DNA from 4 places in the Synechococcus sp. WH 7805 genome. Region 2 is predicted to be linked to each of the others. Evidence: predicted binding sites of a transcription regulator. Region 2 holds the regulator's gene; each other region holds the start of a gene.
The links. Region 2 encodes NtcA, which controls nitrogen genes in cyanobacteria. Its sites were predicted from a motif close to GTANCNNNNGNTAC; they were not measured.

Region 1 (3,411 bases), 970 kb from region 2:
TGATAAACCCTGTCACTTCCCCAGTACTGATTCAGCAAGGAAACATCCAGATACCAATTGGGAACCTTGTCCTTGCGTGCAGCAAGTTTGGCTTCCGCGCGGGTGCCCATGGTGAAGGGTCCCAAACCAGGAGGGCAGCTCAGGCCTTTCTGACTGCAGCTGTAAGCCATATCAACCTTCCACTCATCCAGATAGAGGGGAACACCACCGAGTGAGGTGACTGTGTCGAGGAGAAGCAGACAGTCGTGCTGACGGCAGAGATCACCAACTCCATCCATGGGTTGGCAGACGCCTGTGGAGGTTTCGGCATGAACCATCGCCAGGATCGCAGGCTTGTGATGCTCCAGGGCGGCGGCCAACTCATCAAGAGTGAACGCCTCGCCCCATGGCTTTTCGATCACCCGAACATCGGCCCTGTAACGGCCTGCCATGTCGGCAAGACGATTTCCGAAATACCCCTTAACCGCTACTAAGACCCGATCTCCGGGCTCGACCGTGTTTGCCAGGGTGGCTTCCATCGCCGCGCTCCCCGTGCCACTCATGGGCAAGGTGAGCCGATTGTCCGTCTGCCAGGCGTAGCGGAGCAACTCCTGAACCTCACCCATCAGATCGACATAGAGAGGATCCAGATGACCGATCGGAGTTCTCGCCAGTGCAGATAGAACTGTTGGATGGGCGTTTGAGGGACCGGGACCCAGCAAGAGGCGGTCAGGGGTATTGATAGGGCCAACGGATCGGCGATGGCGCGATTCGACCTGGGGAAGAGAGTGCGTCATCGGCAGGCCGGAAACCATCATTCAATGGCGGAAGCCTACGCAGCGAGAGGGCCGATTTGAGCGAGAAAGCACCGTTCCGATGCCGCTTGAAACGAACGGAAATTCCTTGAAGGAATCAGCGTTGGCGAACGTCGCTTGCAGCCAGCCCTGCAGCCATGTGCTCAAAAGGCGAACGAGCCAATCCAAGGCAATTCGACGGAACTCCTTCCGAGAGGAGACGCTCACAGAGAACATCAGCGAGGAGAACCATGCTTCTCACCGTCGGACCGGTCGGTACTCCCAGACTTTTATAGGTATCGTCAAGCCCGTTTAGGACCCGCTCGTTCAGGATCGTGCTGTCGCCAGCGATCAAGGCATAACTGGCGTAACGCAGGAAATAATCCATGTCACGAAGACACGCCGCCAGACGCCGTGTGGTGTAAGCGTTTCCACCGGGGAGTAGCAATTCCGGATCCCCTTGAAACAGTCGCTGACTGGCTTCACGGACAAGATCTGCCGCTTCCCTGTTGATCAACTCAACAGCCTTCAGCCTGATGGTGGATTCATCGAGATAAGCCTCAATCCGGTCGATGGCAGAACGATCGAGGTAGCGGCCAAGCTGGTCGTAACGACCAATCAATCCGGTGATGGCATCGCGCATGCAGAACCCTGGCCACGTTGGCCGGAAGCTAACACCACCATCGACGCAAAACCCCTTCCAGCGCGTGGGATCCCGGGAACTTGACAGAAACGGTTACCAAGGGAGCACCAAGCCCTCATGAATAGTGACAAGAGAAAAAATGTACTGACGGATACAAAACGGGTGCACATCGATCCCTACGTTCAAATTGCTATCCAAAGAACCACTGACGCCAATGGCTACGACCGCCCAGGATGTGCTCCGTCAGATCAAGGATGAAGGCATTGAACTCATTGATCTCAAGTTCACCGACCTCCACGGCAAGTGGCAGCACCTGACCATCTGTTCCGATCTTCTGGAAGCTGAGTCCTTCAACGAGGGACTTGCCTTTGACGGATCCTCAATTCGCGGATGGAAGAGCATTGACGCGTCCGACATGGCGATGGTGCCAGACCCATCAACGGCCTGGATCGATCCGTTTTACAGCCACAAGACTCTCAGCTTGATCTGTTCGATTCAGGATCCGCGAACCGGCGACGCTTACGATCGCTGCCCGCGTGCTCTCGCTCAGAAGGCACTGGCCTACTTATCAGGCAGCGGTCTCGCTGACACGGCCTTTTTCGGACCTGAGCCTGAATTCTTCCTGTTCGATGACGTGCGATACAGCTCCAGCGAAGGAGGAAGCTTTTACAGCGTTGACACCATCGAAGCCGCCTGGAACTCCGGACGGCTCGAAGAAGGCGGAAACCTTGGCTACAAGATCCAGTTAAAAGAGGGATATTTCCCCGTTTCACCCAACGACACAGCGCAGGACATCCGTTCTGAAATGCTGCTCGTGATGGCCCAACTTGGGATCCCCATCGAAAAGCATCACCATGAAGTTGCCGGTGCAGGGCAGCACGAACTAGGCATGAAATTCGCCGAGCTGATCCAGGCGGCGGACAACACCATGACCTACAAATATGTCGTTCGCAATGTGGCGAAGAAGTACGGCAAAACCGCCACATTCATGCCCAAGCCAGTGTTCAACGACAACGGCAGTGGCATGCACGTGCACCAGAGCCTCTGGAAAGGAGGCCAACCGCTGTTCTTCGGCGAAGGCACTGAGGCCAACCTGTCCCAAACCGCCCGCTGGTATATCGGCGGGATCCTCAAACACGCGCCTTCATTCCTCGCATTCACCAACCCCACCACCAACAGCTACAAGCGCCTGGTGCCGGGCTTCGAAGCACCAGTCAATCTCGTGTACTCCGAAGGCAATCGCTCAGCTGCGGTGCGTATCCCTCTGACTGGACCCAATCCCAAGGCCAAGCGCCTTGAGTTCCGCTCCGGAGACGCACTGGCCAACCCTTATCTGGCTTTCGCCGCCATGATGATGGCCGGCATTGATGGCATCAAAAATCAGATTGATCCGGGCGCTCCCACGAATGTGGACCTCTTCGAGCTGTCCGCAGAACGCCTGAGTGAGATTGACACGGTTCCAGCCTCACTGAATGGTGCTTTGGAAGCGCTCAATGCTGATCATCACTACCTCATGGAAGGTGGTGTGTTCACCAAAGACTTCATTGATAACTGGATCGATTTGAAGTACGAGGAGGTGCAGCAGCTTCGCCAGCGTCCGCACCCCCACGAATTCACCATGTACTACGACGCCTGAATCCAGGCATCAGCGGTGTCGCAACTGAGCCATGGCGCTGTCGCGGAGATGCCTTTCGTGCATCCTGCGACGCGCCAACAGCTCTTGCTGAGCAGCGGCACTGCGCTGATCCAGCCCTTGGAGCCCCCCACGTTGCACATGGGCAGCTTCTTCACGGGCAATCACGTGAGCATGGTGATCGGCCCACGCCAAATACTCCGCAGCTGCTCGTTGACGACGCTCCAGCACATTGCCGGAGTACTGAATGACCGGAGATGTTGCTTGCGCTTGCTGCATCATCGCTAAGCCCCTTTGTGGATGATTCAATTCTGTAGCAACCGCTACTTATTTTCCTTCTTCTTCACAAATTGTTCTGTGGA
Region 2 (3,411 bases):
CTGGTGTCCAGACGGCCCAGCAGAATTTGAATCTAGCGCTGCGGATCCGATCCACAAGCCCTTGGACACCACCCATGGTGTCTCAGTCCAACTGCCAGGCTCAATGAAGCCATCGTCGCCAGGCATGAACACCATCTCCCGCAAGGACGGACGTCAAGCGTCCGAACTGAGGCCCTTCGCCGTCGAATGGGATCCCATGGGCTTCGCCCTCAGCTCCGTGATCGTTCGCACCGGCCGAACCGCTGTGCTCTGCAGCGTCTGCCACGAGCAAGGCGTGCCGCGCTGGCGCCGTGACCAGGGCCTCGGCTGGCTGAGCGCGGAATACCGGCTGCTCCCTGGTTCCACCCCCGAACGTCAACGACGGGAATGGCTGAAGCTCTCCGGACGCACCCAGGAGATTCAGCGTTTAATCGGTCGCAGTCTGCGCGCTGCGCTCTCCATGGAGGCGTTAGGCGAGAACACTCTGCTTGTGGACTGCGATGTGATTCAGGCCGATGCAGGCACTCGCACCGCCTCCATCACTGGAGCCTGGCTGGCACTCCATCACGCCTGCGCATCACTGGTGTCGCAGGGACTCATCCCGGCCAATCCAGTCAGAGCCCAGGTGGCAGCCGTATCGGTGGGACTACTCCAGGGCGAAGCCCTACTTGATCTGGATTACAGCGAGGACTCTCAGGCGGATGTGGATCTGAATGTGGTGATGAACGCCAGCGGTGAACTCCTTGAACTCCAGGGAACAGCAGAGGGAGCCACCTTCAGCCGGCAGCAGCTGAACCTGCTCCTCGATCGAGCGGAACCTGGGCTCAAGCAGCTGATGCGCGCCCAGAACGAGGCTCTGAGAACGCAGTGATCACTTTGGAATCGTGTGCGTTGCTACAGGGTGAGAGTCAATCGCTCCTTAACTTCCTAAAACCGATGTGCCGGCCATGCCCGAAGTGATCCGCGGCTTTAGCCGCACAGCCTCTCATCAAGGACGCACATCGGAAGTGAGCCTGGCCAACGCGCCCGCACCAACTAGCAAGACTCTGCTTGAAGTCATTCGGGACCTCGAGGGTGCCAACACGGAGCTGATCGAACGCAGCAAAACCATTTTCTTCCCGGGTGATCCCGCCGAACGCGTCTATCTCATTAGGCGCGGTGCCGTGCGCCTCTCTCGCGTCTACGAGTCAGGGGAGGAGATCACCGTGGCTCTGCTGCGAGAGAACAGTCTTTTCGGTGTGCTCTCCCTCCTCACCGGCCATCGTTCCGATCGTTTCTACCACTCAGTGGCCTTCACCAGGGTTGAAATGGTCACAGCTCCCGCCACCTCGGTGCGTAAGGCCATCGAAGCTGACACCTCGGTGGGGCTGCTGCTGCTGCAGGGACTCTCAAGCCGAATTCTTCAGACGGAGACGATGATCGAAACATTGACCCACCGCGACATGTCGTCACGCCTGGTGAGTTTTCTGCTGGTGCTCTGCCGCGACTTCGGCATCCCTGGGAACCAGGGGATCACGATCGATCTGCGGCTGTCGCATCAAGCCATCGCCGAAGCCATTGGATCAACCCGGGTCACCATCACCCGCCTCCTCGGAGACCTTCGCAACTCGGGTCTGGTAGAGATTGACCGCAAAAAAATTACCGTTCTCGATCCCATCGCCCTCGCCAAACGGTTCAGCTGACGCACAGAAGAGTGAGGATGGCGGCGTTCGAGCTGCACTGCGTGCAATGAGTTCTCTGTGACTGGCTGGTTGCTTCTGCTGTCATTGCTTGTCCTCGGTGGCGTGCTCTCGACCTTGGGTGATCGACTCGGCTCCAGGGTCGGCAAGGCTCGTCTGAGCCTCTTCGGCCTGCGCCCCCGTCAGACAGCCGTGGTGATCACAGTGCTCACCGGCAGCCTGATCAGCGTCCTCTCCCTGGGCCTGATGCTGCTCGTCAGTCGGCAGTTGCGCGTCGGCCTCTTCGAACTGAATGACCTTCAGGCCAGGCTGCGCAGCAGCCGGGCGGATCTGAAGACCAGCCGGTCAGCTCAGAAGCAATCCAAACAAGAACTGGACAAAGCTCGCAAGGATGAGATCGAGGTGCGCAGACGCCTTGAGGAAGCACGTAAACAAGCCAATGAGCTGAGAGAAACCCTTCAACCCCTGCAGGATCAGACCCGCCGACTCGAAGCAGAACGACAACGACTGAGCCAGGACGTTGGTAAACGCGACGACGAAATCCGCAGAACCGACCGCGAGCTCGCCGCTGTACGAGATCGCATCCGCTCCGGCGAAGCCGAATTGAAACTGCTAGAGGAGAATCTTCTAGCCCTGCGCCGCGGAAACGTCGCGATCAGCAGTGGTCAGCCCTTAGCAACAGCCACACTCAGACTTGAACGCCCTGACCAGGCGCGCCAGGTGATCGATCAGGTGCTGAGAGAGGCCAACCTCCAGGCTTACCAGCAAGTCCTGCCAGGACAGGCTCCCGACAAACAGATTCTGTTGGTGCCTCGTCAAGACATCAACCGCCTGGAACAAGCCATCCGCAAACCAGGAACCTGGGTTGTACTGCTGCGCTCTGCCGCCAACGTGCTTCAGGGTGAAACGGTTGTGTATGCCTTCCCGGAGGTCAGGCCCAACGTCACCATTACCCGCGATGGAGAGGTGCTTGCAACGACCGCCCTGGCCAGCGAAGAAACATCCGCGGAGGATGTCCGCAACAGGTTGAACCTGCTTCTGGCATCAACCCTGGCAGAAATTCAACGCCGCGGCTCCATCAGCAAGGGACTGCAATTCGACTCCCAGGCACTAAACGAGCTCGGAAAGATGCTGATTGATCGCAGCACCGGACGGGTTGAGCTTGAGGCGGTGGCACTCAGGAACAGCGAGACAGCCGACCCCATTGCGATTCAGCTTCGACTTCAACGCAGCTTCAAACCCACCACTGCGGATGACACACCGTGACTCGCATCGCCGCCCTGGATCCGGGCCGAAGCAAGTGCGGGCTCCTGCTCGTTGACACAGACTTGGGAATCGTCCTCGAAGGACATGTCCTTGAGGGATGCTCTGTCCTGGAGACCCTGGAGCAATGGCGATCCAAGGAACCTCTTGATCGCGTGGTGATGGGCAACGGCACAGCCAGTAGGCACTGGCGCGACCAGCTACCGGCGGATCTGCAGCTCACCGTTGTCGACGAACGCGGCACCACCCTGCAGGCCAGGAGTCGATACTGGGAGCTCTGGCCTCCGAAAGGATGGCGGCGACTGCTGCCTGAGGGACTACGCATCCCCCCCTGTGATCTCGATGCTGTTGCCGCTCTGGTAATTCTCGAGACTGCGCTCAACTGCCGTTTCAACTGGCCTACACCGGAGCCCGTCAGAACTTGGCTCTCACGGTGAAGCTGTAATCCCCTCCAGCCTCGAGCCGATAATCGGATCTCACCAAAAAGCGT
Region 3 (3,411 bases), 1.1 Mb from region 2:
CCAACCTGTCAGTTGCTGATCGTGCTGGTGCGCGAAACCCAGACGGTGGTGCAGGAAGCGATGGAAGCCTTTGCAGACGGTGTGGTCTTCAAATCCAGCCTGGGCACTGGCCGCGGTGATCTGATCAGTGCCCTGCGCACCCTCGCCGAGGGCGGTGTCTACTTCCCGGAGCAGATCCGTCGCATTGCCGCCTCCACTCCGCAACCCGATCTGCCGCCCTTGGTGGAGGAACTGAGCCCGCGTGAACTGGAGGTGGCCGCCGGGGTGGCGCGCGGTCTCAAGAACAATGCCATCGCCAGCCTGCTCGGCCTTTCAGTGGAAACAGTGAAGAGCCATGTGGGTAACGCCATGGACAAGCTCGGTGCTCGCGACCGCACCCAGATGGCGGTGATGGCGCTGCTGTATGGCTTGATTGATCCCCTGCAGTGAGCAGGCTTCAGCTGCAGCGCTTGAAGATCACGATGCTGCGGGTCGGGCCTTGTTTCGGCCAGTTGGGCATCACCCGCCATGGGGTGCGCACCGTGAGCTGGTCACCGTCAATCGAGAAGAAGCGCATCTGCTCGGTGCCCACCCATTCCGGCTTCCAAGCCACATCCACCGCAGTGATCCAGCGGTCGTCCTCCAGCCTGTAGGTGCCGGAGTAGGCCACCAAGCTGCGCAGCAGAGCCGCGTCGCCCTCGATGTCTGTTGTTGGTTTGCGACCTTCAGCGGTGAGCGTGAACGACACCCGTCCAGCCGGGGTGAAGAGCGCGTAACCCGTTGGGTGGTCACCCATCGGCCTGAAGGTGTTGCCGCTGCTTTTCTCCTCCACCAAGTAGCTCACCAGTTGCCAGGCGCCATGGATGCAAGAAGCTTCAAGGGCAATCAGTGATTGCACAGGCGTTGCGTTCACAATCGATTGATGGATTAAGCGGAAGTTACCAATGGTCACTTCAGCGTCTCAGCGGCGCGAGGCGCTGAATGAGCAGATCGACATCCTTTTGTGAATGGTTGGTATCAACCACAACCGAGGTATTCCGTTCAGTCGGCTCGCTCGCAGTGCTCGTCGTCGCAGCGCACTGTGCAGCTTGGGGCCTCCTTTCCGTAGCTCTTCGGTTCGCGCATGGTCCAGTACTCATCAACCAGGCCCATCAGGTACGAACCGAGCCTTTGAAGCAGGGAGCGCTGTTTCATGATTTCAAAATGCCATTGCCTTTGGCCTGCTGTCATCAGGCGTTGTGGAAAGAGCAATAAAAAAGCCCTGCCTGAGCAGGGCTAAAGCACCGCTAGTGGCGGCATTCACTCATTTGGCCAACTTGAGACCGCGGTACATCAGAACCACAGGCTGCTGCCTGGTAGCTGCAGTGTGGTTCGGCACGTACTTCTGGCCGCGATAGGTAAGCGTCATGATGGTTCCTCGAAGCAAGCTCAGGTCCCCGTTCCATGGCCTGAGTCGAACTGCGCCTCACCAGGAGTGAGGTGAACGTGTTCTAGTAGCGGTTGCTACAGACCCTTCATAGCGAAGCTGTCAACTGCCGTGTCGTTCACGCGGATACACAGTGATCGATTGGGAGCTGATCAATTGGCTTCCGGACGTGGGCATGGCATCAGGGGCAGGCAATCACCAATTGGATTGATCCATTCCTCAAATTCACTTCGGATGGCCTCGGCATCTGAAACGCGCTCTCTGCTGGCGAGCAGCTTGCTGCGTTGCTTGCTGTAGTCAACAGCGGAGCCGATCAGTTCAATGGCTTGTTCGCTGGTCATGGCTGAACACGTTGTTCGGTCCATCGTTGGCAGCCCCGCGCAGGTTGGCCGTGCCAACGGCAACAAACTGATGTGTTTTTGTGCATTTGCCCATCCACGCTGATGGGTTTGTCTCGGAAGATTTTCTGTACTTGGCTCGCCAAGAGCCATTGGGTCCGCGAGCCTGAGAGAAGGAATCTTCGCTGATCAGATTCCGCTGCATCCATAGCTCGATGATGAAACTCAACCTTGCCCATTCCCATCCGATGGGAACCCTGATTGTTGAAGGTGTGCATCAACCGTTCCATGCTCTGGCCTGTGCCTTGAGCCCGGCCTCAATACGGATCCAACCCAAAGTTGGAGCATTGCATTCTTGGATTGATCAACAACACATGCATCAGCCTGACGCTTAAAACATTGCCATCGCTTTAATTTTACTCAGTTTGGTTTTTTCTAACCCCTCGAGATCATCGTAATTGATCAAGTTTTGTTTGATCATGTCAGCGAGTGTGAATAATATGTTTGCCGTGTCGAATTCAGACCGACCTTCGTATTGAAAGCGTTCGCTGCTGAGAAAATCGTGAAATTTCCAGATTGACTCTGGTGTATCGAGTAGTGCGCTCTGTTCTCTGAGAATCACAATCAGAGCTTCAATGGAGCGTTGCTTGCCTGTTTCAAAGGCATGCTTGGCAACGGATTGTTCCTGGTGTGTCCAGTCAGCTGCTGACATGGTTTTGAGAAGGTGAGGGGTCGGGACAGAGGTGCTGAACCAGGTTCAGAATTGGTTATAGACAGTGCGCACTTCTGGAAGCTGATGCCAGGGCACTGCTGGGTAACTGTGATGTTCGCGATGATAGCCAAAGTGGTAACACGCCGCGAACGACAGTATGGGGTGAAGATCGAGGCTGATTGGTTGATGGAAATCATCAGTCTCAGGGGCACTTTTGCGATGGGGTAAAAATGTCCCCACCACAAATAGTTGCCAGGAGCTGATGATTAAAGGAAGCACATAGATCAACGCAAGCGTGAGCAGTGGCTGATCCTGATTGGCGGGAATCATCAACAGCAAAACCCCCATCCAGGACGCCAGCTTGAGCAGCTGCATCGGATTCAGATAGCGACTGAGAAAGCGGGCATACCAGGCCACTGGTGAAGGATCCGCCGCGTTGCAGTAATCGGGATCAGTCTTGGATCCTGGCGAATGATGGTGCTGAATGTGATGGTTCAGGCACTCCTGAAAGCTCAGGCCGGCGTAGGCCCAGAGGCAGCCCTGGCCGATGAACCGATTGAAGAGTTTTCGGTGAGGAATGAGGCTGCCATGCATGGCGTCATGAGCCACGATGAACAGCCCTGTGTGCAGAAAGCTTCTCAGCAGAACAAGCCCTGCAATCAGCAGAGGGTGGGCCTGCTGAATGGGAAGCCTGAGGCCAGCCGTGAGGGTGACCAGCCAGGCGGACCCGATTAAGCCCGCCAGTTGCAACCCTCGCCAGTGGTCGTTGCGAATCGGATCACTTGCCACCAAGCTTCAGCAGCTCGGCGGGAGAGGCCAGCAGGTCGATCGCCACAAAGTAGATCTTGTTGTTGTCATCGAGCAGGAAGCGCCAGGCCACGTTCATGCCCACTTCCCGGCCGAACCAAGGCGTCTGCACCTTTCCGGTGACCTTGATCTGGGTGAATCCGCTATCG
Region 4 (3,411 bases), 460 kb from region 2:
ATCAGCAGCGAGGAGCTTTTGGGCCTCGGCAGCGATCCGCGGCAACAGTCGGTGCTGAAGCACCTGAGCCCTGGTCGGGCCCAAAGGCAACAGACGCACGGCCGCACTGAGCTGATTGGCGACCCAGCTGTAGAGGTAGCCCTCCACCGTGTCAGCCTCCGACACCCCCAGCGACAGTGCCGCCCAAGCCCATGCCCCCGGCCAGGCCAGGGGGGTTGGTTCTGTCAGTGGATGACCCATATCGGCCAACAGCTGGAGTAGAGACCCCCCCATCTGACGTTGTTGAGCCCGCACCTCCGCAGCTTCACGGGTGGCCAGCAGCCAACCATCCAGCTCCAGCAAACGAAAACGAGCCGACTGATCAGCGCCGTTCATCCAGCGATTCAAGTCAGTCATCAAAATGGAAAGAGATGCAGCCTCCAGCCGCAGCGTTCCCCGCTCCAACTCGGCGATCAACCACTGCTCAAGGCAAGCCTCGCTCTTCAGCGCTCCGGCCTGGATCAAGACCTCCAACCCCTCTGAGTAACTGAACGCTCCCACCGGCAAAGCCGGGCTCACCAACTGGAGCAACGCCAGGGAGGTCATGGCGTTTCATGGCTGTGGCTGTGGACATGGCTGTGGCGGTGGGCATGGCTGGGACTACCTCCATAGGCGCCTCCCTCCGGAAGAAACGGACGCTCACAGGCACTCACACGCAAGCCACGGCTGCGCAACATCGCCTCCAGCACCGAATCCTTTAGCAACAACAATTCCCCGTCGTGGAGCTCCAGCGCCACATGGCGGTTACCGAGGTGATACGCCGCCTGCAGAAGCTCCAAGACTGAATCCGCCTGCACCCGCAGCAACGGTTCCGGCGCCGCAATCACCACCACCTCCCAGCTCCGGGAACGATCCAACAAGCGATCACCGGGCTGAAGGGGGCCCTCCCGAGGCAACTGAAGCAAAAGAGAAAGCCCACAATCGCTGCAGCGGCGCCCGCGAAGCACCGTGCGTTCTTCAGCCGTGAGCGGCAATTGCAGGCGGCGGTCGGGCGGAAAATCTCCAACGGCCTCACCCACTTGGCGATGCTCCAACACGATCGGTTTGTGATCGCTCACGTTGTCACTCATCGCGTTGTCGTCCAAGGCTGCTCCCCTTTCACCCTGAGCCTGCCCAGCCGTCTGCCTTGATTTGGTGTTGATTGCTACAGGTCATCGCAGCTCGAGAACCGAGCGTGGGGGAATGCAACGCCTCGATCCCTGGCATGGCCGCTGCGAGCTGCGGTTTGAACACCGGCAGACCGAGCACGGCGACGCAGGCACAGTTCACCAAGGGGGCTGCAGCGCCCCGTTCAAGCTTCTGCGGGCTGAACAGGGCAAAAACGGCCGCTGTGAACTGCCAATCCTTCACACAGCAGGAGGACTCGTGGGAGGCGATCAACTCAGCATTGCGCTGGACTTAAACACAAACAGCCGCTGCCTGATCACCAGCGTCGCCGCCCAGAAGGTCTACGGATCCATCGGTCGCAGCCGCCTGCACCCCGAAGGCCAATGGGCCCGTCAACAGGTGCACTGCAAGCTGGCGAACAGCAGCGATCTGGAATGGCTACCCCAGGAGCTGGTGCTCTATGCCAATGCCCTCTTTGAGCAGCATCTGACAGTGCAACTACCCGCCAACGCCTCCTTTCTCAGCGCGGAAATCGTGCGGCTAGGCCGCACCGCCGCCGGGGAAACCCTGCAGCAGGGTCGCTGGCGCTCAGCCCTGAGCCTCTGCCGACGCAGTGTCGAACCTCATCAAGCCAGTCGCTGGGAACTGGTGGACCGGCTGGACTTGGGGGGCGATGCCCTCAACGACCAGCACGGGCTGAACAAAAGGCCGGTGTTCGGGTCGCTGGTGTGGGCTGCGCCGATGCCATTGAACGGCGAAGCTCTGACGCAACTACTGGAGCTGGTCCGCAGCGATCGCGAAGGCCTGAACGGCACGATGCGGTGCAGCGCCTTGGACCAAGGCCTGGTGGCCCGTTATTCCGGTCCGTCCAGCCGCGATGCCCGCTTCTGGTTCAGCCGCATCTGGGCTCGCACCCGCGCCCTGCGCGCCTTGAGCGCTCCACAGATCCCACGGGTCTGGCCTCTGCAGGAACAGCCTTTGCCGCCATCATCGTTCAAAACGAACACTGCTGTGCCCGCGGTAAGGACACACTGATAACGACCGAGCCAGTCCATGCATCTCAGTCCCCAGGAAAAAGACAAGCTCCTGATCGTGACCGCTGCCTTGCTGGCGGAACGGAGGCTCAACCGCGGCCTGAAGCTCAACCACCCCGAAGCGGTGGCTTGGCTGAGCTTCCTTGTGCTGGAGGGTGCCCGCGACGGCAAGAGCGTTGCGGAACTCATGCAGGAAGGCACCACCTGGCTGAGCCGCAATCAAGTGATGGACGGCATTCCCGAACTGGTTCAGGAGGTGCAGATCGAAGCGGTCTTCCCCGACGGCACCAAGCTCGTCACTTTGCACGACCCCATTCGTTGAGGCTGAACCGATGGCACCCTTCATTCCCGGCGAGCTGTTGCCCGAACCCGGCGAGATCGAACTCAACGCAGGCCGGCCCGTCACCAGCCTCCACGTCGCCAACAGCGGCGACCGCCCCGTGCAAGTGGGGTCCCACTTCCACTTTGCAGAAGCCAACGCTGCCCTGCAGTTCGACCGCACTGCCGCGCGCGGTCAGCGGCTCGATATCCCCGCTGGCACCGCCATCCGCTTCGAACCGGGTGACAGCCGAGACGTGAACCTGATTCCCTTTGCCGGTGACCGACGCGTGATCGGTTTCAACGGCCAGATCAACGGACCCCTCGACGCCTGACCCATGCCCTATCGCATTTCCCGCCAGGCCTACGCCGAGACCTACGGCCCCACCACCGGCGACAGGCTTCGCCTGGCCGACACCGAGCTGATTCTTGAAGTGGAGAAAGACTTCACCGTCTACGGCGACGAGGTGAAATTCGGCGGCGGCAAGGTGATCCGCGACGGCATGGGCCAGTCCCAGACCCCTCGAGCCGGCGGTGCCGTCGACACAGTGATCACCAATGCCCTGATCCTCGACTGGTGGGGCATCGTCAAAGCCGATGTTGGTCTGAAGGACGGCCGCATCGTCGGCATCGGCAAAGCCGGGAACCCCGACACCCAGGCCGGGGTGACGATCGTGGTGGGCCCGGGCACCGAAGCGATCGCCGGGGAAGGACACATCCTCACGGCCGGGGGCATCGACACCCACATCCATTTCATTTGTCCGCAGCAGATCGAAACCGCTCTGGCCAGTGGCATGACCACGCTGATGGGCGGCGGCACCGGACCGGCCACCGGCACCAATGCCACCACCTGCACCCCCGGGGCCTTTCACATCGGCCGCATGCTTCAGGCCGCTGAAGGCCTGCCGGTGAA

Region 1: glnA (type I glutamate--ammonia ligase) is a predicted target of NtcA. The motif match lies at 1,558-1,571, and genes of this name have one in related genera.
Region 3: WH7805_RS15150 (DUF4278 domain-containing protein) is a predicted target of NtcA. The motif match lies at 1,473-1,486, and genes of this name have one in related genera.
Region 4: WH7805_RS09065 (urease accessory protein UreD) is a predicted target of NtcA. The motif match lies at 1,174-1,187, and genes of this name have one in related genera.

Annotation. Positions count from the first base shown of each region.
Region 1 covers NZ_CH724168.1:326,127-329,537, reverse strand. Annotated here, with positions in the region: gene WH7805_RS02030 (alanine--glyoxylate aminotransferase family protein) at 1-794, opposite strand, end outside; gene WH7805_RS02025 (allophycocyanin subunit beta-18) at 892-1,416, opposite strand; gene glnA (type I glutamate--ammonia ligase) at 1,631-3,052, shown strand; gene WH7805_RS02015 (hypothetical protein) at 3,062-3,331, opposite strand.
Region 2 covers NZ_CH724168.1:1,293,002-1,296,412, forward strand. Annotated here, with positions in the region: gene rph (ribonuclease PH) at 125-850, shown strand; gene ntcA (global nitrogen regulator NtcA) at 927-1,661, shown strand; gene WH7805_RS07005 (DUF3084 domain-containing protein) at 1,719-2,924, shown strand; gene WH7805_RS07010 (hypothetical protein) at 2,921-3,358, shown strand; gene WH7805_RS07015 (DUF3146 family protein) at 3,336-3,411, opposite strand, start outside.
Region 3 covers NZ_CH724168.1:171,313-174,723, forward strand. Annotated here, with positions in the region: gene WH7805_RS01015 (response regulator transcription factor) at 1-429, shown strand, start outside; gene WH7805_RS01020 (lipocalin-like domain-containing protein) at 437-877, opposite strand; gene WH7805_RS14645 (hypothetical protein) at 1,021-1,173, opposite strand; gene WH7805_RS15150 (DUF4278 domain-containing protein) at 1,283-1,387, opposite strand; gene WH7805_RS01025 (hypothetical protein) at 1,558-1,746, opposite strand; gene WH7805_RS01040 (hypothetical protein) at 2,135-2,455, opposite strand; gene WH7805_RS01045 (fatty acid desaturase) at 2,501-3,244, opposite strand; gene WH7805_RS01050 (orange carotenoid-binding protein) at 3,234-3,411, opposite strand, start outside.
Region 4 covers NZ_CH724168.1:1,748,231-1,751,641, reverse strand. Annotated here, with positions in the region: gene WH7805_RS09075 (urease accessory protein UreF) at 1-585, opposite strand, end outside; gene ureE (urease accessory protein UreE) at 582-1,109, opposite strand; gene WH7805_RS09065 (urease accessory protein UreD) at 1,222-2,181, shown strand; gene WH7805_RS09060 (urease subunit gamma) at 2,200-2,502, shown strand; gene WH7805_RS09055 (urease subunit beta) at 2,513-2,833, shown strand; gene ureC (urease subunit alpha) at 2,837-3,411, shown strand, end outside.